Regions from separate parts of the Holzapfeliella sp. JNUCC 80 genome, predicted to be linked through region 2. Evidence: a T-box and tRNA genes for the amino acid it is inferred to sense, from the RefSeq annotation. Region 2 holds a T-box; the other holds one or more tRNA genes.
What was found. The T-box of region 2 lies ahead of JNUCC80_RS02365 (valine--tRNA ligase). A T-box ahead of a tRNA ligase gene usually reads a tRNA of that ligase, here a tRNA-Val.

Region 1 (14,877 bases), 480 kb from region 2:
ACACTTTAGGAGGCGACCGCCCCAGTCAAACTGCCCACCTGACACTGTCCTCTACCAAGATAATTGGCAAAAGTTAGAGGATTCATAAAACAAGGGTAGTATCCCAACAATGTCTCCATGAAAACTAGCGTTCTCACTTCATCGACTCCTACCTATCCTGTACATGTTTCACAAATACTCAATATCAAGCTACAGTAAAGCTCCATGGGGTCTTTCCGTCCTGTCGCGGGTAACCAGCATCTTCACTGGTAATATAATTTCACCGAGTCTCTCGTTGAGACAGTGCCCAAATCATTGCGCCTTTCGTGCGGGTCGGAACTTACCCGACAAGGAATTTCGCTACCTTAGGACCGTTATAGTTACGGCCGCCGTTTACTGGGGCTTCAATTCAAACCTTCGCTTACGCTAAGCTCTCCTCTTAACCTTCCAGCACCGGGCAGGCGTCAGCCCCTATACGTCATCTTTCGATTTAGCAGAGACCTGTGTTTTTGATAAACAGTTGTTTGGGCCTATTCACTGCGGCTGATTTAAAATCAGCACCCCTTCTCCCGAAGTTACGGGGTCATTTTGCCGAGTTCCTTAACGAGAGTTCGCTCGCTCACCTTAGGATTCTCTCCTCGACTACCTGTGTCGGTTTGCGGTACGGGCACAATACATCTAACTAGAAGCTTTTCTCGGCAGTGTGACATCAACGACTTCGCTACTATAATTTCGCTCCCCATCACAACTCATCCGTATAATTATAAGCATTTGACTCATAATAAAACTTGTTGCTTGGACGTGCTCTTCCATTCGCACATTCGTTTAGCCTGCTGCGTCCCTCCATTGTTCAAACAATGCATTATAGTACAGGAATATCAACCTGTTTTCCATCGATTACGCCTTTCGGCCTCATCTTAGGTCCCGACTAACCCTGGGAGGACGAGCCTTCCCCAGGAAACCTTAGTCTTTCGGCGGATAGGATTCTCACCTATCTTTCGCTACTCATACCGGCATTCTCACTTCTAAGCGCTCCAGCAGTCCTTACGATCTACCTTCTTCGCCCTTAGAACGCTCTCCTACCACGTGTTATAAATAACACATCCACAGTTTCGGTATTATGCTTAGCCCCGGTACATTTTCGGCGCAGCGTCACTCGACTAGTGAGCTATTACGCACTCTTTAAATGAATGGCTGCTTCTAAGCCAACATCCTAGTTGTCTACGCAATGCCACATCCTTTTCCACTTAGCATAAATTTTGGGACCTTAACTGGTGATCTGGGCTGTTTCCCTTTCGACTACGGATCTTATCACTCATAGTCTGACTCCTGGATATAGATCAATGGCATTCGGAGTTTATCTGAATTCAGTAACCCTTGACGGGCCCCTAGTCCAAACAGTGCTCTACCTCCACGATCCTTTACTCCAAGGCTAGCCCTAAAGCTATTTCGGAGAGAACCAGCTATCTCCAAGTTCGTTTGGAATTTCACCGCTATCCACACCTCATCCCCGCACTTTTCAACGTACGTGGGTTCGGTCCTCCAATGCATTTTACTGCATCTTCAACCTGGACATGGATAGGTCACTTGGTTTCGGGTCTACATCATGATACTTATTCGCCCTATTCAGACTCGCTTTCGCTTCGGCTCCGTCTCTTCAACTTAACCTTGCATCATAACGTAACTCGCCGGTTCATTCTACAAAAGGCACGCCATCACCCATTAACGGGCTTTGACTACTTGTAGGCACATGGTTTCAGGATCTATTTCACTCCCCTCCCGGGGTGCTTTTCACCTTTCCCTCACGGTACTGGTTCGCTATCGGTCACTAGGGAGTATTTAGCCTTGGGAGATGGTCCTCCCGGATTCCGACTGGATTTCTCGTGTCCAGCCGTACTCAGGATACTACTTTGGTATAAACAAGATTTCAAATACAGGGCTGTCACCTTCTTTGGCTGAGCTTCCCAACTCATTCTTCTATCTTATTTAAGTCCGTTATTGTAGTCCTACAACCCCAAGAAGCAAGCTTCTTGGTTTGGGCTCTTTCCGTTTCGCTCGCCGCTACTCAGGAAATCGATTTTTCTTTCTCTTCCTGCAGGTACTGAGATGTTTCAGTTCCCCGCGTCTTCCTCCTGCATGCTATGTATTCACATACAGATACTAAGATTACTCTTAGTGGGTTCCCCCATTCGGATATCTCTGGATCAAAGCTTACTTACAACTCCCCAAAGCATTTCGGTGTTTGTCCCGTCCTTCATCGGCTCCTAGTGCCAAGGCATCCACCATGCGCCCTTTATCACTTAACCTGTGATTTCTCTTTAATTTACTCTTAAAAACGCGGTGTTTGATTATCTTTTCGATAACCTCGGCTTTTGGTTCTTAAATCATATTCAGTTTTCAATGTTCAACCGACAACTTTCGTTGTCTATGGAGGTTAACGGGATCGAACCGATGACCTTCTGCGTGCAAGGCAGACGCTCTCCCAGCTGAGCTAAACCCCCAGGTTTATTAACTATTTAGTTAAATGGGCCTAAATGGACTTGAACCATCGACCTCACGCTTATCAGGCGTGCGCTCTAACCAGCTGAGCTATAGGCCCAATCCATTATGCTCCATTTTGAGAGTAAACCTCTCAAAACTAAACAAAGTTTCAAATGTGTGTTTCCGTATATCCTTAGAAAGGAGGTGATCCAGCCGCAGGTTCTCCTACGGCTACCTTGTTACGACTTCACCCTAATCATTTGTCCCACCTTAGACGGTTGGCTCCAAAAGGTTACCTCACCGGCTTCGGGTGTTACAAACTCTCATGGTGTGACGGGCGGTGTGTACAAGGCCCGGGAACGTATTCACCGCAGCATGCTGATCTGCGATTACTAGCGATTCCAGCTTCATGCAGGCGAGTTGCAGCCTGCAATCCGAACTGAGGATGGTTTTAGGAGATTAGCTAAACCTCGCGGTATCGCTGCTCGTTGTACCATCCATTGTAGCACGTGTGTAGCCCAGGTCATAAGGGGCATGATGATTTGACGTCATCCCCACCTTCCTCCGGTTTGTCACCGGCAGTCTCACTAGAGTGCCCAACTTAATGCTGGCAACTAGTAATAAGGGTTGCGCTCGTTGCGGGACTTAACCCAACATCTCACGACACGAGCTGACGACAACCATGCACCACCTGTCATTTTGTCCCCGAAGGGAAAACCTAATCTCTTAGGTGGTCAAAAGATGTCAAGACCTGGTAAGGTTCTTCGCGTTGCATCGAATTAAACCACATGCTCCACCGCTTGTGCGGGCCCCCGTCAATTCCTTTGAGTTTCAACCTTGCGGTCGTACTCCCCAGGCGGAGTGCTTAATGCGTTAGCTGCAGCACTGAAGGGCGGAAACCCTCCAACACTTAGCACTCATCGTTTACGGCGTGGACTACCAGGGTATCTAATCCTGTTTGCTACCCACGCTTTCGAGCCTCAGCGTCAGTTACAGACCAGAGAGTCGCCTTCGCCACTGGTGTTCTTCCATATATCTACGCATTTCACCGCTACACATGGAGTTCCACTCTCCTCTTCTGCACTCAAGCTAATCAGTTTCTAATGCACTTCTCCGGTTAAGCCGAAGGCTTTCACATCAGACTTAATTAGCCGCCTGCGCTCGCTTTACGCCCAATAAATCCGGACAACGCTTGCCACCTACGTATTACCGCGGCTGCTGGCACGTAGTTAGCCGTGGCTTTCTGGTTAGTTACCGTCAAATAATAAACAGTTACTCTTACTATCTTTCTTCTCTAACAACAGAGTTTTACGAGCCGAAACCCTTCTTCACTCACGCGGCGTTGCTCCATCAGACTTTCGTCCATTGTGGAAGATTCCCTACTGCTGCCTCCCGTAGGAGTTTGGGCCGTGTCTCAGTCCCAATGTGGCCGATCACCCTCTCAGGTCGGCTACGTATCATCGCCTTGGTAAGCCATTACCTTACCAACTAGCTAATACGCCGCAGGTCCATCCTAAAGTGATAGCCGAAACCATCTTTTAAATAAGAAACATTCGATTCTTATTGTTATGCGGTATTAGCATCTGTTTCCAAATGTTATCCCCCGCTTTAGGGTAGGTTACCCACGTGTTACTCACCCGTCCGCCACTCGTTTGGATTCTTAGTCAAGTAGTGCAAGCACTACCATCATAAGAGCAAACTCGTTCGACTTGCATGTATTAGGCACGCCGCCAGCGTTCGTCCTGAGCCAGGATCAAACTCTCATTTTAGATTGTTTGACTTGCTCTTTTTAAAACTTACTAGCGAATTGACTTCGCTCATTGCTTGGGGTTAATTACCCCCACACATTTATGCGAAACTTTGTTCAGTTTTCAAAGGTCTACTTTGTTTAACAACTTCTCTATTATATCAAAGCTGATAACCAGTGTCAAGAATTTTTTAAATTATTTTTTTCTTATGAAAGAATAATTTGTTTGTTCAACTTGACGACTTAATTAATATACCATGTTCCCTTTTGCTTTGCAACTCTTTTTTGAAATCTTTTTGATTTCGTTTGAGCTGCTTAGCTGTCGCTTTTCAACGACAAAGACTATAATAGCATCCCTGTTTCTTTGGGTCAACCTTTTTTCCTATTTTTCTATAAAAAAAAGAAGCACTATGACTTCTTCTTGTATAAGAAGGCAAAGGCTCCCAGAAACATCCCTAAATAATAGGTAATAAAACGCCATAAGAATAGGGCTAACACTAGTTGGGGCTGAGCTAGTCCAAATGTTGAGAACAACATCTTGAAGCTGTACTCTGCTCCCCCTGCTCCTCCTGGCAAAGGAAAAATAGAGGTAATCATCACAATCATAATGTGCATAAAAATAACAGTCAGAAGGTTAGCCTTCACGCCGAGTGCTAGCAAAACAAAATACGGAATGGCATAAAACACAACTAATTGCATCATTGTGTATAATACAGCCCACATTACTTTTTTCTTCTCGTTCTTCAAATGCTGTCCTTCATTATAGAAAGTATCAATCTTTTCATCGACAGCTTCTTCCCATTTTACTTTTTTACCTTGTAGATTTCGCTTAAGTTCAGTAACTTTTTCGGTTCTTGAACGAATAGCAAATCCGATAAAATCATAAAATTTATCAATAAAGTACACACCAATATTCAAGAATGTGTGCATCATCGTTTTGGTAAATTTATATTGGAACATTACTAATAGAAGAAACACGATAGCAAATACATGAATAATGAACCCAAATAAGATCAAAAAGGCTAATCCGCCAAAGTGTTGAGCAACTAATTGAAACCCAAAAATCATTGTCAAAATGAAGTTCACCAGTACTGCCAATTGGTAAATGATAAATTTAGTCATTAACAGCGAACTCGCACGCCCAACTTCAACTCCCATTGTAGACAACGCGTAAAGTTGCGCTGGCTGTCCACCAGATGAGAATGGCGTAATAGCATTGAATAAGGCTTGTACTAACGGTATGCGATAAAACTGCCACATCGAGTACTTCGATTTTTCTTTACCTATCAACAATACTTTCAAAATCAAAGATTCAAAGTAATAAGCGACAATCATACACAAAAACGCAATAGCTAAGTAAAACCAATTGAAGTTTTTTGTTGCGTTAACTAAGTGTGAAAACGGCACATCTTTTGCTTCAAGCCAAAAAATAAATGACCCAAATAAAAGCATCCCGATAAACCATAATTTATTTTTCCTAGTCATAAGTCCAGCTATCCTCTACTTTGATTATTTTCTTTAGCAATTTTGTATTGTTCTTCATAAAACTGCTTCCAAATTTTAGTTAAGTTTTCTTCAGAGTATCTGTCTGAAGCTGTCCTTGAAAAGGATTTTAATTCGTCTAATCGATTATCGTCATGAATTAATTCACGGATTTTGGCTTGCATTTCATCTGCATCTTTACAAGACTCATAGTATCCATCAATCACAGCACGGTATAGTTCTAAGTCTCTCAGCATAACAGGGGTTCCTGTACTGAATGCTTCTAGTACTGACATTGGGAATAACTCATCAAATGAAGGTAATAAGAATAGGTTTGCCATATTAAGATAATCAACAAGCTGATCTCTTGGAATAATTCCTGTGAAAATTAAATTTTTAGGCGGATTTTTAACGACCTTGTTCAGTTGTTCATAGCCATCTGTAATTTTTCCAAAAGAAAAACCACCAGCCCAAATAAACTGTAAGTCGGGATTTTGTTCTGCTAATTTAACAAAATCAAGCACACCTTTTCTTTGTTGCACTTGACCATCACCAAAAATAACAAATTTATCTTGATCGATGTTATAAGCTTTTCTCAGTTCTGCTTTTTGCTCTGCTGTCTTTTCATAGAAGACATCTTTGGTCACAAAGTTTGGAATATATTTGATTTTTTCACGTGGAATACCATATTGTGTTAACTTATCAATAAAAATCGGGTTAACTACTACAATCTGGTCCATTCGTTTATAAAAAGAGATAACATATTTATAAAATACTTTTCGCGCAATCCAAGGTAATTTAATGCTGCCTTCAAGCGTTTCAGGTAAGAAGTGAACATAACCAATTTTACGGCCTCTTTTACGGCTGAATGAATTCAAATAAAAAGAAGGGTTAATGGTGTGGTAGTGCGTAAGATCTACCGGTTGTTTTTGATTAATCGTCACTTCAAAAGTCTCTTTCAAATGCTGATCTAATAATCGAATCAATTCTTTGTATGCACTACCGACTCCTTGTCCTTGTACTGAGTCTGCATGCGAAAACATATTAATTTTGATCACTTGTATACTCCTTATGACACTATACTAATTAGTTCTCATCAATAACTGTTTGATAGAACTTCTCTATTTTTTCACCGAAAGTATCGGCTGATATTTCTTCTAACTTTTCTTCCAACAATTCAGGTTTAATTTTGCCTGGACCTTCTTGTAAATAATCAACAATTTCTTGATACATTTCTTCATGGTCTGTAAATGTTCGACCGTATTCGGGTGTATTAAATAGTCGATCAGTATATTCCCCGCTGAACACAACACATTTAGTTCCAGTTGCCATCGCTTCAATGTAAGTTAACCCTTGTGCTTCCGTATCACTTGCTGAAACAAATAGGTCTGCAATTCGATAATAACTGCCTACTTTTTCATGAGGAACCGCCCCAATAAACTTAACTGAATCAGATACTCCTAAGTCTTTAGCTTCATTTTGTAGTGTCTTTAAATCAGGACCATCCCCAGCAACAATCAAAACGATTCCTTTTACTGAGTCAATCAGTTTAGGCATTGCTTCAAGAATACGACTGATTTTCTTTTCCATTGAAATACGACTCAATGTCAACATAACAGGCGTATCCGCTGATAACCCTAGTTCTTCTCGTAAACCACTATTATAACTATCGTTTAGACTATTGAGTTCAATTCCTGTCGGAATAATTTCTATTGGTTGTTTAACCCCATAACTTTCTAGTGTTGTTTTAACACGCAAACTAGGTGCAACAACGCCTTTTGTATGATGTAAAAATGCACGTGTAAAGCGTTTAACGTGAACAGGCTTTAATAGATGACCATTTAACACATAGTGTAAATAGTCCTCATACATCGTATGGTAAGTATGAATTACTGGGATTTTTAGGCTTTTAGCAACATATTTTCCAATCCACCCCATCGAAAATTCGGTTTGCGTATGGACAATATCTAAGTTTAATTCTTTGGCGATTTCTGTAGCGTGAAAGAGTCCCCTGTACACAACACGTCTATCTGTAAAAGAAATAAACGGCACACTACCAAATCTAAATATATTAGGTTCAGAATCATCTGATGATACTTTTGGGTCGGTTGTTGTAAATATAAACACGGAATGCCCCAAATTTTCCAAGCTATTTTTTAAAGTTTGAATTGACGTTGCAACACCACTAATTTGTGGAAAATAAGTATCCGTAAAAATCCCAATATTCATATCATGTCCTCCTTATTACTATCTTATTAAGTATACCGGTTATATTTCTCCACTTCAAACAGATCACAGTTAAAAAAAGTTAAAGAATTAATCGATATAAAAGTTAGTTTTTGTAATTTTTACAAAAATAAAAACCCTAATAATTAAATAATTATTAGGGTTCTATTTGTTCGTATAAGCATTAAGATACCGGTGATCGGGGTCGAACCGATACGCCCATAATGGGCACTGGATTTTGAGTCCAGCGCGTCTGCCAATTCCGCCACACCGGCATAATAAAATTCCATAATCCTAAAATAGCCCAAGTGAAAAGGCGGTAGTCGGATTCGAACCGACGATAAAGGTTTTGCAGACCTCTGCCTTACCACTTGGCTATACCGCCAGAAACATATAAGATTATATTGGGTTAGCTGGATTCGAACCAGCGCATGACGGAGTCAAAGTCCGTTGCCTTACCGCTTGGCTATAACCCATTAATAAGGGCGGTATATGGGGTTCGAACCCATGTATGCCGGATCCACAAACCGGTGTGTTAACCACTTCACCAATACCGCCGTGATAACAAAACAGGGATAGTAGGAATCGAACCCACATCGACGGTTTTGGAGACCGTAGTTTTGCCGTTAAACTATATCCCTATTCAATGGAGGAGAGTGGATTCGAACCACCGAACCAATAATGGGGCGGATTTACAGTCCGCTGCGTTTAGCCACTTCGCTACTCCTCCGGAAAATGGCTCGGGACAGAATCGAACTGCCGACACACGGAGCTTCAATCCGTTGCTCTACCAACTGAGCTACCGAGCCAATACGGTCCCAACCGGATTTGAACCGGTGATCTCCTGCGTGACAGGCAGGCGTGATAACCCCTACACCATGGGACCATTTTATTATATTGCGGGAGCAGGATTTGAACCTACGACCTTCGGGTTATGAGCCCGACGAGCTACCAGACTGCTCCATCCCGCGATAATAAAATTATTAAATTAAAAGGAGGATGTGGGATTCGAACCCACGCGCGGTTTGACCCGCCTGACGGTTTTCAAGACCGTTCCCTTCAGCCGGACTTGGGTAATCCTCCGATATTAAAATGACCCGTACGGGATTTGAACCCATGATACCGCCGTGAAAGGGCGGTGTCTTAACCACTTGACCAACGGGCCTGAATAAAAAATACGGAGAAGGAGGGATTTGAACCCTCGCGCCGCTTTCGCAACCTACACCCTTAGCAGGGGCGCCTCTTCAGCCACTTGAGTACTTCTCCATAAAATGGGCCTAAATGGACTCGAACCATCGACCTCACGCTTATCAGGCGTGCGCTCTAACCAGCTGAGCTATAGGCCCATATTTATAAAAGCGGGTGACGAGAATCGAACTCGCGACAACAGCTTGGAAGGCTGTGGTTTTACCACTAAACTACACCCGCATATATAAAATAATGATTAATAAATCATACGGTCCCAACCGGATTTGAACCGGTGATCTCCTGCGTGACAGGCAGGCGTGATAACCCCTACACCATGGGACCATTTTATTATATTGCGGGAGCAGGATTTGAACCTACGACCTTCGGGTTATGAGCCCGACGAGCTACCAGACTGCTCCATCCCGCGATAATTATTTAAGTAGTACATTACAATAGTCCATCGAGATGGACCTTGTAGGACTCGAACCTACGACCGGACGGTTATGAGCCGTCTGCTCTAACCAACTGAGCTAAAGGTCCAAGATACCAATAGCGGCGAAGGGGATCGAACCCCCGACCTCCCGGGTATGAACCGGACGCTCTAGCCAGCTGAGCTACACCGCCACAAAAAATATATTCAGCAACATTTGCTGCTATCGGGAAGACAGGATTCGAACCTGCGACCCCCTGGTCCCAAACCAGGTGCTCTACCAAGCTGAGCTACTTCCCGAATATGCACCCAGTAGGACTCGAACCTACAACCTTCTGATTCGTAGTCAGACACTCTATCCAGTTGCGCTATGGGTGCATCATTATTATGCCGAGGACCGGAATCGAACCGGTACGAAGATTACTCTTCGCAGGATTTTAAGTCCTGTGCGTCTGCCAGTTCCGCCACCCCGGCGATAAATAATGAAAAGCGGAAGACGGGATTCGAACCCGCGACCCCCACCATGGCAAGGTGATGTTCTACCACTGAACTACTTCCGCATAATGCCGACTAGACGATTCGAACGCCCGACCCTCTGATTACAAATCAGATGCTCTACCAACTGAGCTAAGTCGGCATATTTGCTATATATTTAATTATAACATTTGGCATATTGTTTGCCAATACGGGTGAAGGGACTTGAACCCCCACGTCACTAAGACACTAGAACCTAAATCTAGCGCGTCTGCCAATTCCGCCACACCCGCAAAAATAAAGTGGCATTAATAAATATAAGCCAATGAGTCGTGGCAGGCTCGAACTGCCGACCCTCTGATTAAAAGTCAGATGCTCTACCAACTGAGCTAACGACTCGGTATGATGGAGGATACAGGGATCGAACCTGTGACCCCCTGCTTGTAAGGCAGATGCTCTCCCAGCTGAGCTAATCCTCCATATAAAGCGTGGCAACGTCCTATCCTCGCAGGTAGTCACCCACCAACTACTTTCGGCGTTAAGAAGCTTAACTTCTGTGTTCGGCATGAGAACAGGTGTAACCTTCTTGCTATCGCCACCACACTTTTATTTACCTTGAGTGCTGAACACTCAAAACTGAATATGATTTATTTTCCAAAAGCCTACCGCTTAACTTGGTTAAGTCCTCGACTGATTAGTACTAATCCGCTCCATATATCGCTATACTTCCACTCTTAGCCTATCGACCTCATCATCTCTGAGGTGTCTTACTTCCTTAAAGGAATGGGAAATCTCATCTTGAGGGGGGCTTCGCACTTAGATGCTTTCAGCGCTTATCCCGTCCATACATAGCTACCCAGCGATGCCCTTGGCAGAACAACTGGTACACCAGCGGTATGTCCATCCCGGTCCTCTCGTACTAAGGACAGCTCCTCTCAAATTTCCAACGCCCGCGACGGATAGGGACCGAACTGTCTCACGACGTTCTGAACCCAGCTCGCGTGCCGCTTTAATGGGCGAACAGCCCAACCCTTGGGACCGACTACAGCCCCAGGATGCGACGAGCCGACATCGAGGTGCCAAACCTCCCCGTCGATGTGAACTCTTGGGGGAGATAAGCCTGTTATCCCCAGGGTAGCTTTTATCCGTTGAGTGATGGCCCTTCCATACGGTACCACCAGATCACTAAGCCCGACTTTCGTCCCTGCTCGACTTGTAAGTCTCGCAGTCAAGCTCCCTTATACCTTTACACTCTGCGAATGATTTCCAACCATTCTGAGGGAACCTTTGGGCGCCTCCGTTACACTTTAGGAGGCGACCGCCCCAGTCAAACTGCCCACCTGACACTGTCCTCTACCAAGATAATTGGCAAAAGTTAGAGGATTCATAAAACAAGGGTAGTATCCCAACAATGTCTCCATGAAAACTAGCGTTCTCACTTCATCGACTCCTACCTATCCTGTACATGTTTCACAAATACTCAATATCAAGCTACAGTAAAGCTCCATGGGGTCTTTCCGTCCTGTCGCGGGTAACCAGCATCTTCACTGGTAATATAATTTCACCGAGTCTCTCGTTGAGACAGTGCCCAAATCATTGCGCCTTTCGTGCGGGTCGGAACTTACCCGACAAGGAATTTCGCTACCTTAGGACCGTTATAGTTACGGCCGCCGTTTACTGGGGCTTCAATTCAAACCTTCGCTTACGCTAAGCTCTCCTCTTAACCTTCCAGCACCGGGCAGGCGTCAGCCCCTATACGTCATCTTTCGATTTAGCAGAGACCTGTGTTTTTGATAAACAGTTGTTTGGGCCTATTCACTGCGGCTGATTTAAAATCAGCACCCCTTCTCCCGAAGTTACGGGGTCATTTTGCCGAGTTCCTTAACGAGAGTTCGCTCGCTCACCTTAGGATTCTCTCCTCGACTACCTGTGTCGGTTTGCGGTACGGGTACAATACATCTAACTAGAAGCTTTTCTCGGCAGTGTGACATCAACGACTTCGCTACTATAATTTCGCTCCCCATCACAACTCATCCGTATAATTATAAGCATTTGACTCATAATAAAACTTGTTGCTTGGACGTGCTCTTCCATTCGCACATTCGTTTAGCCTGCTGCGTCCCTCCATTGTTCAAACAATGCATTATAGTACAGGAATATCAACCTGTTTTCCATCGATTACGCCTTTCGGCCTCATCTTAGGTCCCGACTAACCCTGGGAGGACGAGCCTTCCCCAGGAAACCTTAGTCTTTCGGCGGATAGGATTCTCACCTATCTTTCGCTACTCATACCGGCATTCTCACTTCTAAGCGCTCCAGCAGTCCTTACGATCTACCTTCTTCGCCCTTAGAACGCTCTCCTACCACGTGTTATAAATAACACATCCACAGTTTCGGTATTATGCTTAGCCCCGGTACATTTTCGGCGCAGCGTCACTCGACTAGTGAGCTATTACGCACTCTTTAAATGAATGGCTGCTTCTAAGCCAACATCCTAGTTGTCTACGCAATGCCACATCCTTTTCCACTTAGCATAAATTTTGGGACCTTAACTGGTGATCTGGGCTGTTTCCCTTTCGACTACGGATCTTATCACTCATAGTCTGACTCCTGGATATAGATCAATGGCATTCGGAGTTTATCTGAATTCAGTAACCCTTGACGGGCCCCTAGTCCAAACAGTGCTCTACCTCCACGATCCTTTACTCCAAGGCTAGCCCTAAAGCTATTTCGGAGAGAACCAGCTATCTCCAAGTTCGTTTGGAATTTCACCGCTATCCACACCTCATCCCCGCACTTTTCAACGTACGTGGGTTCGGTCCTCCAATGCATTTTACTGCATCTTCAACCTGGACATGGATAGGTCACTTGGTTTCGGGTCTACATTATGATACTTATTCGCCCTATTCAGACTCGCTTTCGCTTCGGCTCCGTCTCTTCAACTTAACCTTGCATCATAACGTAACTCGCCGGTTCATTCTACAAAAGGCACGCCATCACCCATTAACGGGCTTTGACTACTTGTAGGCACATGGTTTCAGGATCTATTTCACTCCCCTCCCGGGGTGCTTTTCACCTTTCCCTCACGGTACTGGTTCGCTATCGGTCACTAGGGAGTATTTAGCCTTGGGAGATGGTCCTCCCGGATTCCGACTGGATTTCTCGTGTCCAGCCGTACTCAGGATACTACTTTGGTATAAACAAGATTTCAAATACAGGGCTGTCACCTTCTTTGGCTGAGCTTCCCAACTCATTCTTCTATCTTATTTAAGTCCGTTATTGTAGTCCTACAACCCCAAGAAGCAAGCTTCTTGGTTTGGGCTCTTTCCGTTTCGCTCGCCGCTACTCAGGAAATCGATTTTTCTTTCTCTTCCTGCAGGTACTGAGATGTTTCAGTTCCCCGCGTCTTCCTCCTGCATGCTATGTATTCACATACAGATACTAAGATTACTCTTAGTGGGTTCCCCCATTCGGATATCTCTGGATCAAAGCTTACTTACAACTCCCCAAAGCATTTCGGTGTTTGTCCCGTCCTTCATCGGCTCCTAGTGCCAAGGCATCCACCATGCGCCCTTTATCACTTAACCTGTGATTTCTCTTTAATTTACTCTTAAAAACGCGGTGTTTGATTATCTTTTCGATAACCTCGGCTTTTGGTTCTTAAATCATATTCAGTTTTCAATGTTCAACGATTGAGAGTAAACCTCTCAAAACTAAACAAAGTTTCAAATGTGTGTTTCCGTATATCCTTAGAAAGGAGGTGATCCAGCCGCAGGTTCTCCTACGGCTACCTTGTTACGACTTCACCCTAATCATTTGTCCCACCTTAGACGGTTGGCTCCAAAAGGTTACCTCACCGGCTTCGGGTGTTACAAACTCTCATGGTGTGACGGGCGGTGTGTACAAGGCCCGGGAACGTATTCACCGCAGCATGCTGATCTGCGATTACTAGCGATTCCAGCTTCATGCAGGCGAGTTGCAGCCTGCAATCCGAACTGAGGATGGTTTTAGGAGATTAGCTAAACCTCGCGGTATCGCTGCTCGTTGTACCATCCATTGTAGCACGTGTGTAGCCCAGGTCATAAGGGGCATGATGATTTGACGTCATCCCCACCTTCCTCCGGTTTGTCACCGGCAGTCTCACTAGAGTGCCCAACTTAATGCTGGCAACTAGTAATAAGGGTTGCGCTCGTTGCGGGACTTAACCCAACATCTCACGACACGAGCTGACGACAACCATGCACCACCTGTCATTTTGTCCCCGAAGGGAAAACCTAATCTCTTAGGTGGTCAAAAGATGTCAAGACCTGGTAAGGTTCTTCGCGTTGCATCGAATTAAACCACATGCTCCACCGCTTGTGCGGGCCCCCGTCAATTCCTTTGAGTTTCAACCTTGCGGTCGTACTCCCCAGGCGGAGTGCTTAATGCGTTAGCTGCAGCACTGAAGGGCGGAAACCCTCCAACACTTAGCACTCATCGTTTACGGCGTGGACTACCAGGGTATCTAATCCTGTTTGCTACCCACGCTTTCGAGCCTCAGCGTCAGTTACAGACCAGAGAGTCGCCTTCGCCACTGGTGTTCTTCCATATATCTACGCATTTCACCGCTACACATGGAGTTCCACTCTCCTCTTCTGCACTCAAGCTAATCAGTTTCTAATGCACTTCTCCGGTTAAGCCGAAGGCTTTCACATCAGACTTAATTAGCCGCCTGCGCTCGCTTTACGCCCAATAAATCCGGACAACGCTTGCCACCTACGTATTACCGCGGCTGCTGGCACGTAGTTAGCCGTGGCTTTCTGGTTAGTTACCGTCAAATAATAAACAGTTACTCTTACTATCTTTCTTCTCTAACAACAGAGTTTTACGA
Region 2 (14,877 bases):
AAAATTTTTTAAATTGTCTTGGTTTAAAAATCGATCGACAAATAACTTTAATAGTTCTCTATCTGATTGTTTGACTAGCCTAATTTTATCTTTAACCATAATACTTCTTCCTAACGTTTTTGAATGTAGTATTATTTACGCAAAAATAATCAACAACAGTCAAATTTTCCTAAAGAAGGTAACGTTAATGTAGCGAGTTGGCGTTCTTTTGTCGTTGCATCCCTCAAATTCGGAATCAATACACTAGCAATCCCCGCATAAGTTGCTGCTTTAACGCCTGGTCCCGAGTCTTCAAAAACAACTAATTGATTGTGCGGAATTGCCAACTTTTCTTGTGCAGAATCATAAATATCAGGGCTAGGCTTTGGCCGGTTAACATCTTCATGGCTCAACACAACGTCGAAGAAATCACGAACGGCTAGTTTAGCCAATACATCATTAATGAATACTTTGTGATTATTTGAAGCAAGTGCCAATTTAACATGGTCTTGTTTTAATTTATCAATAAGTTCAAAAGCGCCTGGCATCAAGTGTAGTCGCCCCTCTTGAATAGCCTGTTCAACATAAGTATTTGTCTGATCGATGAAATCATCAAATGTGTTTTCACTAATGTAATTTAAATAGTATTGTTTAAATTTCTCTGATGAATAGCCCTTAATAGCTAGGTAAGCATCCCTTGGAATTGGCAGATTCTCCTTTTGGACAATCGCAATTCCTGCTTCATAATAAAGTTCCTCGCTATTAATCAAAAGACCATCCATATCAAAAATAGCACCTGTTATTTCTTTGTCTAATTGTGAACTGTACATCTTAAAGCCCCCTTAGTTCTTATTAAAAAACTTTATGACCTCAGATGCAAAGTAAAACGACCCACAAATAATTAAAGTATCACTTAAATCCGCTTGTTGACGCCATTGCCGTATAAAAGATAAATAATCTTCAACATATGTTAAGTTGGATAAATTTAATTTTTTAAAATCAGATTGTTTGGCTGCTCTTGGATTGTCTATTGTCGTAACTTTAATTTCGTAGTCTGTTAATAGATTAAAGATGCCTTGATAGTCTTTATCTTTCATGACTGCTGTCAAAATTGTCACTTTTTTAGAATTAGGATAATGCGTAACTAAATAATCTTTCAATTCTTTAACAGCCGCAACATTATGTGCACCATCTACTATAATATCGGGTGCTTGATTCACTAGTTGATATCTAGCTGGAATACGAACCGAGTTAAGTACTTCAACGACCTCTGTCGTATGAAGTCTTTGAGATACCAGTAATTCATAAGCTTGTGTCGCTATTGCCATATCAATTTGTTCAACATAAGCAACAGGCTTTAACCCTTTATAGTTATTTTTTGATGTTCTAAAGGCGTTTTCTTCTAACTTAAACGTTTGATTGAACCAGTAGTCTTTAGCGTGCCTTTCTTGAATACGTGTGAGAAGAACATCAGTTATTTCATCTGGTATATCACCCAGAACCACTGGTCGATTAGCTTTAATAATTCCTGACTTCTCTTTTGTTATATCAGCTAAAGTCGGACCAATAATTGCCTTATGATCCATTCCTATTGACGTAATAATTGAAAGCTCTGGTGTGATGACATTCGTCTTATCATGTTCTCCTCCAATACCAACTTCAATAATAGCGTAGTCGACTTGATGATTAGCAAAAGCTAGATAGCCCAGTACTGTCACAAATTCAAATTCAGTTACAACAAAATCTGGTTGTTGAACACGGATTTCATTAAGTGCTGATTTGACTAGTTCAACCAATTTGACTAACTCATCGTCACTAATTGGTTGATTGTTGATTTGGATACGTTCATTGAATTGAATAATAAATGGTGAAACAAATAACCCTACTTTTTGACTTGATGCTGTCAGTAAATGACTCAAGTAATAGCAAGTTGACCCTTTACCGTTTGTCCCTGTAACATGAATGGTTTTTACTTTATTTTGTGGATTATCTAATTTATCCAGCACTAATTTAATGTTTGCCAATGAGTTAGTGCGTTGCATTTTCGGGAGATTATGAATAAAACTGACCGCTTGATCAGCCGTCAGTTTATTGGGTGTTGCCATATTATTGATTGTCCTTCAATTCTTGAATACGTTCTAACACGCTATCCAATTGTGATTGATAATCTGCTTTTTTCTCTTTTTGTTCGTTAACAACCTTTTCAGGTGCTTTACTTACAAACCCTTCGTTTGACAATTTCTTATCAATACGTGCGATTTCACCATTTAAGTTTTCAACTTCTTTATTTAATTTGTCAATTTCTGCTGAAATATCCACTAATTCTGCTAAAGGAACAAAAATTTGAGCACCTGTAATCACTGCATTAAGCGCTAATTTTGGTGCTTTAATGTCAGTTGCAATTGCCATTGTTTTTGGATGAACAAAGCGAGATAAGAATTCTGCATTGTTATTCAAAATATCAGCTTGTGCATCCCCATCTACACGAATTTGTAAATCAATTGGTGTTGAAAGTGGTGCATTGGCTTCAGCACGAATATTACGGATTGATTTAATAACATCAATTAAGAAGTCCATTTCTTCAATTGCTTGGTTATCTTCGAATTCAGCGTGTGCTGTTGGATATTCTGCAACCATTAAACTTTTACCTTCATGAGGCATTGATTGCCAAATTTTTTCAGTTACAAATGGCATAATTGGGTGCATTAAACGTAAAATTTGATCAATAACGTAAACCAAGTGGTTCGCTTTAATTGCTTTGGCATCTTTATCTTCACCTGTAAAGATTGTTTTACTCATTTCGATATACCAATCAGCAACATCATTCCAAATAAAGTTATACAATGCACGACCAGCTTCACCAAATTCAAATTGATCGTTTAAACGAGTAACATCTTTAACCGTCTGGTTTAGACGAGCAAAAATCCAGCGATCTGATAAATCAAAGTTTTCTGGGTTTGGTAAGTGTGCAGCCTTTGTTCCTTCAGGCAAGTTCATGATAACGAAACGGCTCATGTTCCAAATCTTGTTAATGAAGTTCCAGGCAGCATCCATCTTGTCATAGCTAAATCTTGTATCTTGTCCTGGAGTTGAACCTGTTGATAAGAACCAACGCAAGGCATCAGCACCATATTGTTCAATGATTTCCATTGGATCGATACCATTACCTAGTGATTTACTCATCTTACGTCCTTGAGCATCACGCATCAATCCGTGAATTAATGTGTATTCAAATGGACGTTCATTTGTTAGTTCCAGTCCTTGGAAGATCATACGAGCAACCCAGAAAGGAATAATATCGTAACCTGTAACTAATGTGTTATTTGGGTAGTAACGTTTGAAGTCACTAGCTTCAACATCTGGCCAACCCATTGTTGAAAATGGCCATAGAGCACTTGAGAACCATGTGTCTAGAACATCTTCATCTTGTTCCCAGTTTTCAGCATCTTGAGGTGCTTCTTCACCCACATAGATTTCGCCAGTTTCTTTATGGTACCAAGCTGGAATACGGTGTCCCCACCATAATTGTCTTGAAATAACCCAGTCATGAATATTTTCCATCCAACGTGTAAATGTTCCTTCAAAACGATCAGGAACGAAAGTGACTTTTTGGTCAGTTTCTTGGTTTTTCAATGATTCTTCTGCTAGAGGTTTCATTTTAACGAACCATTGTGTTGAAAGTCTTGGTTCAACTGGAACACCTGAACGTTCTGAATGACCAACATTGTGAGCCATTTCTTCAACTTTTAACAAAGCGCCTGCTTCTTCTAAGTCTTTTACGATAGCTTTACGAACATCAAATCGATCCATACCTTCGTATTTACCAGCATTTTCGTTCATTGTACCATCAGGATTCATAATATTAATACGTTCCAGATCATGACGGTTACCTACTGCAAAGTCATTAGGGTCATGGGCTGGTGTGATTTTTACGGCACCTGTACCAAATTCACGGTCAACGTAAGTATCAGCAATAATTGGTAATTTGCGGTCAGTTAAAGGTAAAATAACTTCTTTACCAATGTAATCTTTGTAACGATCATCATGAGGATGAACAGCAATCGCTGTATCTCCCAGTAATGTTTCAGGTCTTGTTGTTGCAATTTCAATGTAGCCTGAACCATCTACATAAGGGTATTTAATGTGGTAAAACGCCCCTTGGTCTTCTTGGTGAATAACTTCAATATCTGAAAGAGCTGTTTGAAGAGCTGGATCCCAGTTAATGATATATTCATCACGATAAATTAAACCTTTGTTGTACATTTGAACGAATACTTTTTTAACAGCATCACTTAACCCATCGTCCAAGGTAAAACGTTCACGTGAATAATCAAGTGATAATCCCATCTTACCCCATTGGTCTTTGATGGTTTTAGCGTATTCATCTTTCCATTCCCAAACTTTTTCTAGGAACTTTTCACGTCCTAGTTCATGACGTGTTAGGCCTTCTTCTTCACGAATTTTACCTTCAACTTTTGCTTGGGTTGCAATACCTGCATGATCCATACCTGGCAAGTATAAAGTATCAAACCCTTGCATACGTTTTTGTCTAATAATCATATCTTGTAAAGTTGTATCCCATGCATGTCCCATATGTAACTTACCAGTAACATTTGGTGGTGGAATAACAATTGAATATGGCTTAGCTTTCTTGTCGCCACTTGGTTTAAATAGGTCTTCGTCTAACCATTTTTGGTATTGACCTTGTTCCACTTCTTGTGGATTGAATTTCTTAGATAATTCAGTCATATTATTCCTCCTAAATAAAAAATCCTAGACAACTTAATGTCTAGGACGAATTGATCGCGGTACCACCTAAATTGACCCTGCTTGTCAGATGACAGACAGAATCCTCTTTATATCAATAAAGATAACGGGGTTTACCGGTTTAATTTACTCATTTCAATTAAACAGCTCGCAAGCTACTTGTCTTTTCTGTTTTAAAATCTTTCAGCGCATCGATTTTATCTCTATCAGTCGAAAAAACACCTCTTGGTCGTTGCTATTGACTATATTCTACTAAATTTATCCCAAATGTCAAAGTAAATCTTCAAACTCATCTTGATTATTGGTTGAAATGAAGTCTTGGTCGGGATAAATATCAGTAATTTGAATATTATCTAAAGCTTCTTGAATCATGGCTTCTGAATCGAGTGCTTTTTCATATAAAACCGCTTTTTCAGTTTTTGGTCGAGTTTTTGGTCGAGTCGGTGCAAAAATTGTACAGCAGTCTTCAAATGGCATAACAGAAAGATCAAAAGTATCAATTTTTTCAGAAATACGAATAATATCTGTCTTGTCTAAGGTAGCAACAGGACGAATAATTGGTGTATTTGTTACATCGTTAATTGCCATCATGCTCTCAAGTGTTTGTGAGGCAACTTGTCCAATTGATTCTCCGTTTGAAATTGCTAGTCCTTTGCGTTGTTCACGAATAAGATCAGTCAACTTCAGCATAAAACGACGTTGAACCGTCATTAAGTATCCTTCTGGAATATTTTGTTTAATCTGTTCTTGAATATGAGCAAAAGGAACCGCAATAAATTTAATTTTACCTGAATAAGCAGCTAGTTTACTAGTTAAGGCTTTTGCTTTCGCAAGCGCTTTATCAGTTGTATAAGGAGGTGAATAAAAATGAACCATTTCAATTTCAATTCCACGCTTCATTGTCAAGTAAGAAGCAACTGGTGAATCAATACCACCTGAAAGCATCAACATAGCTTTACCAGCCGTTCCAACAGGCAACCCACCTGCTCCCTTAATTGTTTGATTTGATAAATAAACCGCATCATGACGAACTTCGATTCGCAAAATAACATCTGGATTTTTCATTTTAACAGCAATATCTGGTAGTGCATCCGTAACACTGCCACCGACTAGCTGATTAATTTCGTTAGTATCTAATTCATACTCATGATCACTTCGGCGTGTATTTACCTTGAACGAAAGCCCTTCATGATAGATAGCTTTCATCATTTCAACTGCAGCTTCTTGAATATCTTTAATATTTTTTGAAACCTTAACAGCGGGTGAATAAGTCTCAATTCCAAATACCTTAGATAATTTTTCGTCGACTACCTCCCAGTTTTCGCCATTTAATTTAATGTGCATTCTATCTCTTTTAGTTGAGATATCAAGGTGACTCAAATCATGTAGCGCGCGACTAACATTACCGTGCAGACGGTTAATAAATTCGCGGCGGTTCTTACCTTTAGTTGATAATTCACCGTATCTCACTAATACTTCACTGAATTGCATATATGCAGCTCCTTTTTAATAACTAATATTTTTAAAACGTTTATAAATTTCTTCAAACTTACTGATAAATTCTTTGGCTTCAGCCAGTGTATTATCCGCTGAAAAACTTAAGCGAATAGCACCTTGAGCAATGCGGTCATCAACAGCCATTGCTTTCAGTGTCCCGGATCCAGTCTCATCTTTACTGGAACAAGCACTTGTTGTTGAAACATAAATCTCTTGTTCTTCCAACAAATGAACAAGTGTTTCACCTCTAACACCTTCTAAAGCAAATGTTAGAATATGTGGCGCAAATTCACTACTATCTGGTGAAAAAATCGAAATACCTGGTTTATCAGTTAAGTAGTTTAGCACTTCTTTTTTTATTGCTGCCGTTTGTTGGACGGTTTTTTTCTGGGTTTCGATTGCAAGTCTTAATGCTTTGGCACTGGCAACTATCCCTGGAGTATTTTCGGTTCCTGAGCGCAGATTTTGCTCTTGTCCACCACCACTTAATAGTGGTTGCAATTGACGATTAGCTTTTTTATATAAAAATCCAACTCCACGAGGACCGTTAAATTTATGCGCAGAAAAGCTCATTAAATCAATACGTGGATGGAAAACCTTGGACCATAAATTTTTCCCAATAGCCTGAACAGCATCCACATGATAGTGAATTGATGGATATGCTTTTAAGATATCGCCAATTTCAGCAATAGGCTGAATAGACCCGATTTCATTGTTAACTCCCATAACCGAAACCAGTATCGTATCCTCTGTGATTGCTTGTTTTACAGAATCAGGGCTTACAATGCCCGTTTGATCAACAGGTAAATAAGTCACTTTGAATCCTAATTCCTCAAGCTGTTTCATTGAATTTAAAACCGCGGGGTGTTCAATCTGTGTGGTAATTAAATGGTTACCTAATTTTCTTTTTGAAATGGCGGTACCTTTAATTGCCCAGTTATCAGATTCTGTTCCACTGCTTGTAAAAAATATTTCGCTACCTTTCACACCGAGCAAATCGGCAATCTGTAAGCGAGATTGTTCAACTAGCAAAAAACTCTTCTCACCAAATTTGTGCAAACTAGAAGGATTAGACCAATACTTTTGACTAACCGCTTGGTAAGTATTTAGCACATTAGGATTGATTAAAGTTGTTGAACTATTATCAAAATATATCAAATTATTATCCACCTTTAAAACTAAAAAAGACCAGTAATCTGGTCTAAATTGTTTGAACGTCTAAAATATTATAGCGGAAAACCCATTAACATTCAACTCGTTAACTTATTTTTTATAAGCCTTTATAGTAATCTTTTTCAATCTTTTGATAAGCACCTGGTTCGACTTTTTCAAGTGCACTTGCGATTGTATCTAAGGCACCTTCATAATCGAAATCTTGGTTATAAAGTTGATAGGCCTTCTTCACCGCTTGATTAATACTTTGATTATCTTGGATATACTTATTACTATATTGAATTGCAATTTCAGTTAATTCTGAAACCGCCACAATATTTTCAGAATCTGTTGTTAATTTATTTAAATCTTGTTGAGCCAAAATCAAATCATCTGAGATTTGTTTCATATCAATTTTGACTTGATTCAATTCATTATAAATCTTTTCAATTTCATCTTCTACTAGTCGATAATATTCAACAAAGCGTGATGGATAGCCTGGTAATTTGTAACGATCGAGTTTTCGTTTCAACATATTAAGATTCAAATTCATTTCTTGAACAGATTGTTGTGCAACCTTTTCAGCTTCAGTTAACCCTTCGATATCTTGTTCAATTTCTTGTTGTCGAATTGAGATTTCATCCAATCGTTGGTTAATTCTTAAGAAATCCGCTTTAATTTCAGAATAAACTGGTGATTCTGTTTCAATTTTTCGAATATCTAAATCAAAATCATTCTTCATTTGACTAATTTCAGAACCAATATGACCACTTTCAGTAATCTCATCATTAGTTAAAATATAGCTTTGATCGATATGAACCAGTAAATCCATCAATTCTGAATTAGCTAACGAAACCTTTTCAAATTGTTCAGACAATCTTTTTTGAAAATCAACCACAAAATTCTTAGCATTCATTTCATTTTCTAAGATCTGCTCAATTTCCATGATTTTGTTATTAATATTATCAATACCATTTTCTACTTCATCCAGCTTAATTTCGTTTAACTGCTGGTTGGTTTGATTCAAAGCAGCGTTTAGATTATCAATTAAAGTTTGAACGTTAACATTTGAAAAACGATAGCCTTGACTGAGCAAGTGCGCATACTCATTACTTAGCTCTTTAACCTGTTGTGGCAATTTTTCACTTAATTTTTCATAACTTTTTTTGATTCTTGGTAGTTTTTCATCAAGTTGTGTTAATTGTAATTTCAAATAACTCAATACGCGATGTGTTTCGATGTGGTTCCCAACACTATTGAGCGCTCTCACATCTGTAAACTTATTTTCTAGTCCAAGTAAATAATCTTCTAAAAAGTTAATTGTTTGACCATAATTGTAAGATTTTGATAAAATATCTTTTCTTATTTCAGCATATTTATCATAAATTTGTTCAATTTCTTTTTCTGATTCACTATTAGCAACAATTAGTTGATCAAAAACTGATTCAACATCTTCAACGTCTTGTTCAGCTTCAAAAACTTCTTGTTTTAAGTCAGCTAACAGTGAATTAGCTGTCAACAGTCTTAAGTGATTGGTCGTCTGAGCAACTTTTTGATTCTTTTGTAGCAACTCTTCTGACCTAGATTCTAATCCTAGATAGACTTTCTCCCAATTATTAAACGTTATCAAACTCGAGCCAGATAGCGTGATTTCTTTTAAATGTTGATACTTTTCAGCCAGTTCAACCGATTGAAAAGAGTCAATCACTTCGCTAATGTGACCCGTAACACGTTTGTTTTTGATGAAGTTCATTAATAATTGAATGACAACTGCAAGTATTATCAAAATACTTATTGAAAGCACAACTGTTTGTCCTACTGACATAAAAGCTTCCCCCAATATTCCATATAAGTACTATTGTATCAAAAAATTCACCCTTTGAAGAGCTTTTTTGGGAAATAAATAGACTTGATTTAAGAACACATCTCATCTATAATAATAAAAGTGTAAAATATTGCAGCAATAAGTGGCAAGAACGTCAACATTTTATGGCGCTTTAAGTGAACGAGTACCCCGCGGCTGCACGTGGTGAAAGTATCAACATAAAATGCACGAATGCCGAACTTATTTCTTATATTTTACTCCAATAATCAAATTTTATGGAGGAACATTTTTATGTCAAGATATACAGGTCCTAGTTGGAAAAAATCTCGTCGTCTTGGAATTTCTTTATCAGGTACTGGTAAAGAACTTGCACGTCGTAACTACGCACCAGGTGACCACGGTCCAAACGCTCGTCGTGGTAAACTTTCAGAATACGGTTCACAATTACGTGAAAAACAAAAACTACGTGTGATGTACGGTTTAACTGAACGTCAATTTATGAACCTTTTCGTTAAAGCTGGTAAAATTCGTGAAGGTAAACACGGTGTTAACTTCATGGTATTACTAGAACGTCGTTTAGATAACGTTGTTTACCGTTTAGGTCTAGCAACTACACGTCGTCAAGCTCGTCAATTAGTTAACCACGGTCACGTGACTGTTGATGGTCAACGCGTTGATATTCCTTCTTACGAAGTAAAACCTGACCAAGTTATCGGACTAAGAGAACGTTCACAAAACTTGGCTATCGTTAAAGAAGCAGTTGAAGCTACAGTTGCTCGCCCTGCTTTCGTTTCATTTGACGATAACAAATTAACAGGTTCATTAACTCGTCTACCAGAACGTGATGAACTTGAACCAGAAATCGACGAATCACTTGTTGTTGAATTCTACAACCAAAAACTTTAATATTTATATATTTGTTTATTCCCCGGTATCCTTATCGGGGATTTTTTAATACACTTTTACTATAACAATCAAAGGAGGAATTTTAATTGTCAGATAAATTAAATGAACGCTTAGAACAAAATGGGTTAACCTCTACCCCACAAACCAATCCTGATGAAAGACGTCAGTATTTAGGCTCATTACGCGAACGTGTTTTAGTCAGATTATCCGTAGCTCAGTTAAAAGACAAACCAGTTGTTGAAACCTTAGTTGATCATATTCAAAGCTATCAAAACTACCAAGTTTTAATTAATAACAAAGTTAACACACCAAACGCTTCACTGATTATTAGAGCTTGTTCTCAAAATAATATTAAATTTTCATTGATTAGTGATCAATCAGCACAGACCGCTGATGATAAAACGGGAGTTCTTGTTGTTTCAAGTGATGCAATCAATGAGCCCGTCATTGATATTAGTCAAAAGTATCAAGAACAACCAACTGAGTCTAGCGCCAAACCAGAAAAATCATCTGTCTGGTCTAAGTTTAAAAAGTTAATTAAAGGAGACTAATAATGACTACTCCCCTAGCCTTTCGTATGCGTCCAAAAACAATAAGTGATATTGTAGGACAACAACATTTAGTGGGACAAGATAAAATTATTTATCGCATGGTTAAAGCCAAAAGACTAACATCGATGATTCTGTATGGTCCTCCGGGAATTGGCAAGACAAGCATTGCAAGTGCGATTGCGGGTAGTACAAAATATGCTTTTAGACAGCTAAATGCAGCTATTGATGGCAAAAAAGAATTAAAAATTGTCGCTGAAGAAGCTAAAATGAGTGGTACTGTCGTGCTATTACTTGATGAAATTCATCGACTAGATAAAACTAAACAAGACTTTTTACTGCCCATGCTTGAATCTGGTAAAATCATCTTAATCGGTGCTACAACAGAAAATCCTTACCTTTCTATTTCGCCGGCTATACGTTCTCGAACAGAGATCTTTGAATTATATCCTTTAGAAGCTGAAGATATTAGCAAAGCTATTAATCGAGCCTTGACTGATGAACAAGATGGTTTAGGTAGCTATCATGTTCAGTTGACAGATGAAGCTAAAGAGTTACTGATAACACGAAGTAACGGTGACTTGAGAAATGCTTTAAATGGTCTTGAATTAGCCGTATTGTCTTCTAATCCAGATGAGAATCATGTTATTTTAATTGATACTCCCGTAATTAAAGACTCTATTCAAAAACAAAATATCTCTGCTGATAAAAACGGTGATAGCCACTATAACTTACTTTCAGCCTTTCAAAAATCAATTCGAGGTTCTGATACTGATGCAGCACTTCATTACTTAGCTCGGTTAATTCTGTCTGGTGACTTACAAAGTATTATTCGACGCCTGACAGTCATCGTTTTTGAAGATATTGGACTTGCTAATCCACAAGCTTGGATGCACACAATGACCGCAATTGAAGCAGCAGAAAAAGTTGGACTCCCTGAAGCAAGAATACCTTTGAGCAATGCCGTAATCGAACTTTGCTTATCTCCAAAATCTAACGCTAGCTTAACTGCTATTGATGAAGCAATTTCTGATATTCAAAACAAACGAATTAGCGACATTCCAAACCATATTAAAGATGCACACTACAGTGGTGCAGAAAAATTGGGTAGTGGTGTCGGTTACTTGTACCCCCATGATTTTGATAATGATTTTGTTGCACAGGACTATTTGCCCAGTAGCTTACGCAATTCACATTATTTCCACCCCAAAGGTAACGGTAAATTTGAAGTTGCCTTTAAGAACCAGTACCAAAAATTAAAAGATTTACAAAGAAAAGGACGTTATTAAACCTATGATTATAAAAATTATCATGATGGCTTTTATTGCAGTCATTTGTTACATCGGTGGTTGTTTAATTTATACCAAAGATAAGCCGTTTTTAGTTTTTCATCCTGAAAAAGATCGCTTTTTAAGTCGCTCACTGATTGTATTTGCTATTATTTTATTTGCTATTGCAATTATTGGCATGATTATATTATTCACTTTACCTACCGTGTACAACATCATTACACTGATTTTAACTAGCGTAACTTTAATTATTTTATCCATCATTTTATCTGTTTCAATTAACACTAATATCAAATAAAAAAGCCATTTAATAAATGGCTTTTTTACTTGATTTCATTTTTGATTAAGTTACGAATAGATTCTGGTAAATCATCTAGCACTAATAAACTATCAATTAAACGTTCACTATTGTACACTTGATGCCAAAACCCTAATTGTTCATTAGAACTATAGTCATCTTTATACTGATCATTCCACTGTGTCAAAAGCATCACAATAAAGTGATTGTAAAAGTTATCTCTTAATGAAAAACTTAAAACTAAATCTGCCAGTACCTGATTTTCACCAAAAATAAGTGGCACATCTGTTTGTAAATATGCAAACAAAATTGCTGTCATCAAGTAAACTTTCAACGCTCGATGGACAGGTGCCTCACAGACTTTTTTTGTTGCTTCAACAATAAGACTGTAAGTTTGTATCCAACCCATTTTGGAATTATAGCCTTGATAATCTTGTTCAAGTAATGCGTACGTTGATAATTTTAACGCAACGGTTTGATAATCTTGTGGTGATAATAAGTTGTAAAACTTTTCATCTTCAACCAAAATCGCGTTTAAAATTAATAAAGCACCGCTTCTAACTAAAACAGCATCATTTTTAGGCTCTAAAATGTGTGCGTACAAATTATCTGGATTCAAGACAAAATCCCTTAACCAGATAAGCTGATTTTCATTATAATAGTGTTTTTTGATACACTCCACAATCGTTTTTAAAACATATTTTTCTCGGATATCAACATCTGTGACGCCAATGAATTGCGCTAGAAATTGTAAATCATCCATCTTAGGTGATTGGATATTTTTTTCTTGAGCAAGAAACTTGATTTTTTCGCGATTATCATCAGTTAATTCTGCTATCTGAACTGGACGACGTCTTTTTTGATAGTTGACCTGCTCTTTTATCTTGTTAAATTGTTGATAAAGCGTGTTGTAAAAGTCACCTGTTTCAAAACGTTTGAACAGATTATTGACATTTTGCTCAACTTCAACTATTTGACTGCTAGTCATTTAGCCACTCTCCTAACTGATAAATACTAAAATTCACCTTTTCCACTAAAAATATAACTCTTATGATGATATTTCATTGAAAGAATTAATCCAACACCAATCATATTCCCCAGTAAGGCTGACCCCCCGGAAGAAATAAATGGCAAAGGAATTCCCGTTAGTGGTAAAAGATCGATGCTCATTCCGATATTTTCAAAAACATGGAACAAAATCATCATGATAACACCGGTTGAAACATATGAGTAAAAGGCGTTACGTGTTTGAAAGGCAACCTTGACCATATTGAAAATCAAATAGAAGTAAGTCAAGATTACACCTATTACACCTACAAACCCAAAACTTTCCCCGATAATTGAAAAAACCATATCGGTTGTTTGAACGGGAACATTAACAACTCTTACACCAAATCCGCGACCAAATAATTCTCCTGAACCAATTGCTTTCATACTCTGCCATAGCTGCATCGAATTATTCGCAGTATCCCCAGACGGATCTAACCAACTATTAATTCTCTCAAATTGATAAGCTTTGAAATTGAATTGTCGTAGAATTTCCTGACCATTAGGTGTCGAAACCAATAAAATAGCAATAGTCCCAATCACTGCTACTGATAAGAAAACCGGTAGTAAAATTTTCCATGTTACACCAGATACCAAGATTGCACCACCTAAAATAGCAAAGAAAACTAACATTGTCCCAAAGTCATTTTGCAATTTCAATAACACAGCAACCGGCAGCATGACTAAGATGAGTTTTCCAATTAAAATACTATCATTTCGAACAGTATGTTCACGATATAGTTGGTTATGTCGATAAGTTAAGCGTCCTAACATCAAAATAAATGCTGGCTTCATAACCTCAGAAGGTTGGAACGTAAAGGGCCCTACCTTGAACCAACTCATCGCCCCAGTATCTGCAGCTAGCGACCGATCATGAAATATTAAAACCAAAAACAGCAACGTCAGTCCCGCAGCATAAGCATATGGCGAAACTTTGAACAACTGTTCTGAGTCAAATTGCATGATAACAGCAACAATTAAAAAACCTACAAAATACCAAATCACTTGAGATATGATAGCTCTCAAATTAGCACTAGAAGCTAACCAAATAGCGTACATTCCCACAACTGCTAGGATTAATACAGGAACAATAATTCCAAAATCTAGTCGATCAATTAGGCTTGGCTTTTCATCTACTTGTGCCATAATTTGTACTCCCCTAGATTGTTATTTCAAAATTTAGATTTTGCCATGCAAGTTAAAGTAAACAAGTAAATCATTAATCGCACTTTCTAAATTATTTGCAAATAGTGTTTTATTCGATTTTTCAATATCTATTTGATAGCGCGATTCCACTTTTTTAATTGTTCCAATCACTTGTTTGTTTGGAATAGCCACTTCATAGTAATTTTCATTTTTATTATTAATTTCGTTAACTTCTACATTAATGTTTTTAACTTTTTTAGACATAAAATTCTCTACTCACTACTTTTTTTATTTTTGTTAATTATTTCGTCACCAATTTTATCAGATTTTTTATTTCGAAACAGTGTAAACTTATCCGGAACAAAATCAAGTCCCCCTTTATTAAAAGGCTGACATCTTAAGATTCTTGAAACTCCCATAATG

Region 1: it encodes a tRNA-Val, which carries the amino acid that the T-box ahead of JNUCC80_RS02365 (valine--tRNA ligase) is inferred to sense. The anticodon was not compared.

The regions. Positions count from the first base shown of each region.
Region 1 is NZ_CM132205.1:1,144,739-1,159,615, forward strand. Features, by position in the region: rRNA gene JNUCC80_RS05600 (23S ribosomal RNA) at 1-2,285, opposite strand, end outside; tRNA gene JNUCC80_RS05605 (tRNA-Ala) at 2,408-2,480, opposite strand; tRNA gene JNUCC80_RS05610 (tRNA-Ile) at 2,505-2,578, opposite strand; rRNA gene JNUCC80_RS05615 (16S ribosomal RNA) at 2,658-4,229, opposite strand; gene JNUCC80_RS05620 (lysylphosphatidylglycerol synthase transmembrane domain-containing protein) at 4,616-5,692, opposite strand; gene JNUCC80_RS05625 (glycosyltransferase family 4 protein) at 5,701-6,747, opposite strand; gene JNUCC80_RS05630 (glycosyltransferase family 4 protein) at 6,776-7,918, opposite strand; tRNA gene JNUCC80_RS05635 (tRNA-Leu) at 8,106-8,190, opposite strand; tRNA gene JNUCC80_RS05640 (tRNA-Cys) at 8,230-8,300, opposite strand; tRNA gene JNUCC80_RS05645 (tRNA-Gln) at 8,320-8,391, opposite strand; tRNA gene JNUCC80_RS05650 (tRNA-His) at 8,400-8,472, opposite strand; tRNA gene JNUCC80_RS05655 (tRNA-Trp) at 8,486-8,556, opposite strand; tRNA gene JNUCC80_RS05660 (tRNA-Tyr) at 8,563-8,645, opposite strand; tRNA gene JNUCC80_RS05665 (tRNA-Phe) at 8,652-8,724, opposite strand; tRNA gene JNUCC80_RS05670 (tRNA-Asp) at 8,729-8,801, opposite strand; tRNA gene JNUCC80_RS05675 (tRNA-Met) at 8,813-8,886, opposite strand; tRNA gene JNUCC80_RS05680 (tRNA-Ser) at 8,909-8,998, opposite strand; tRNA gene JNUCC80_RS05685 (tRNA-Glu) at 9,009-9,080, opposite strand; tRNA gene JNUCC80_RS05690 (tRNA-Ser) at 9,094-9,181, opposite strand; tRNA gene JNUCC80_RS05695 (tRNA-Ile) at 9,188-9,261, opposite strand; tRNA gene JNUCC80_RS05700 (tRNA-Gly) at 9,273-9,343, opposite strand; tRNA gene JNUCC80_RS05705 (tRNA-Asp) at 9,373-9,445, opposite strand; tRNA gene JNUCC80_RS05710 (tRNA-Met) at 9,457-9,530, opposite strand; tRNA gene JNUCC80_RS05715 (tRNA-Ile) at 9,570-9,643, opposite strand; tRNA gene JNUCC80_RS05720 (tRNA-Met) at 9,654-9,727, opposite strand; tRNA gene JNUCC80_RS05725 (tRNA-Pro) at 9,760-9,833, opposite strand; tRNA gene JNUCC80_RS05730 (tRNA-Arg) at 9,838-9,911, opposite strand; tRNA gene JNUCC80_RS05735 (tRNA-Leu) at 9,922-10,007, opposite strand; tRNA gene JNUCC80_RS05740 (tRNA-Gly) at 10,022-10,093, opposite strand; tRNA gene JNUCC80_RS05745 (tRNA-Thr) at 10,098-10,170, opposite strand; tRNA gene JNUCC80_RS05750 (tRNA-Leu) at 10,218-10,300, opposite strand; tRNA gene JNUCC80_RS05755 (tRNA-Lys) at 10,334-10,406, opposite strand; tRNA gene JNUCC80_RS05760 (tRNA-Val) at 10,414-10,486, opposite strand; rRNA gene rrf (5S ribosomal RNA) at 10,494-10,610, opposite strand; rRNA gene JNUCC80_RS05770 (23S ribosomal RNA) at 10,682-13,594, opposite strand; rRNA gene JNUCC80_RS05775 (16S ribosomal RNA) at 13,761-14,877, opposite strand, start outside.
Region 2 is NZ_CM132205.1:455,608-470,484, reverse strand. Features, by position in the region: gene JNUCC80_RS02380 (JAB domain-containing protein) at 1-99, opposite strand, end outside; gene JNUCC80_RS02375 (HAD family hydrolase) at 150-809, opposite strand; gene JNUCC80_RS02370 (bifunctional folylpolyglutamate synthase/dihydrofolate synthase) at 822-2,084, opposite strand; gene JNUCC80_RS02365 (valine--tRNA ligase) at 2,086-4,728, opposite strand; T-box leader at 4,767-4,988, opposite strand; gene thiI (tRNA uracil 4-sulfurtransferase ThiI) at 5,017-6,237, opposite strand; gene JNUCC80_RS02355 (cysteine desulfurase family protein) at 6,253-7,401, opposite strand; gene JNUCC80_RS02350 (septation ring formation regulator EzrA) at 7,514-9,220, opposite strand; gene rpsD (30S ribosomal protein S4) at 9,512-10,126, shown strand; gene JNUCC80_RS02340 (YueI family protein) at 10,213-10,677, shown strand; gene JNUCC80_RS02335 (replication-associated recombination protein A) at 10,680-11,963, shown strand; gene JNUCC80_RS02330 (hypothetical protein) at 11,968-12,261, shown strand; gene JNUCC80_RS02325 (DUF2785 domain-containing protein) at 12,287-13,249, opposite strand; gene JNUCC80_RS02320 (FtsW/RodA/SpoVE family cell cycle protein) at 13,276-14,454, opposite strand; gene JNUCC80_RS02315 (DUF2969 family protein) at 14,488-14,718, opposite strand; gene yidD (membrane protein insertion efficiency factor YidD) at 14,727-14,877, opposite strand, start outside.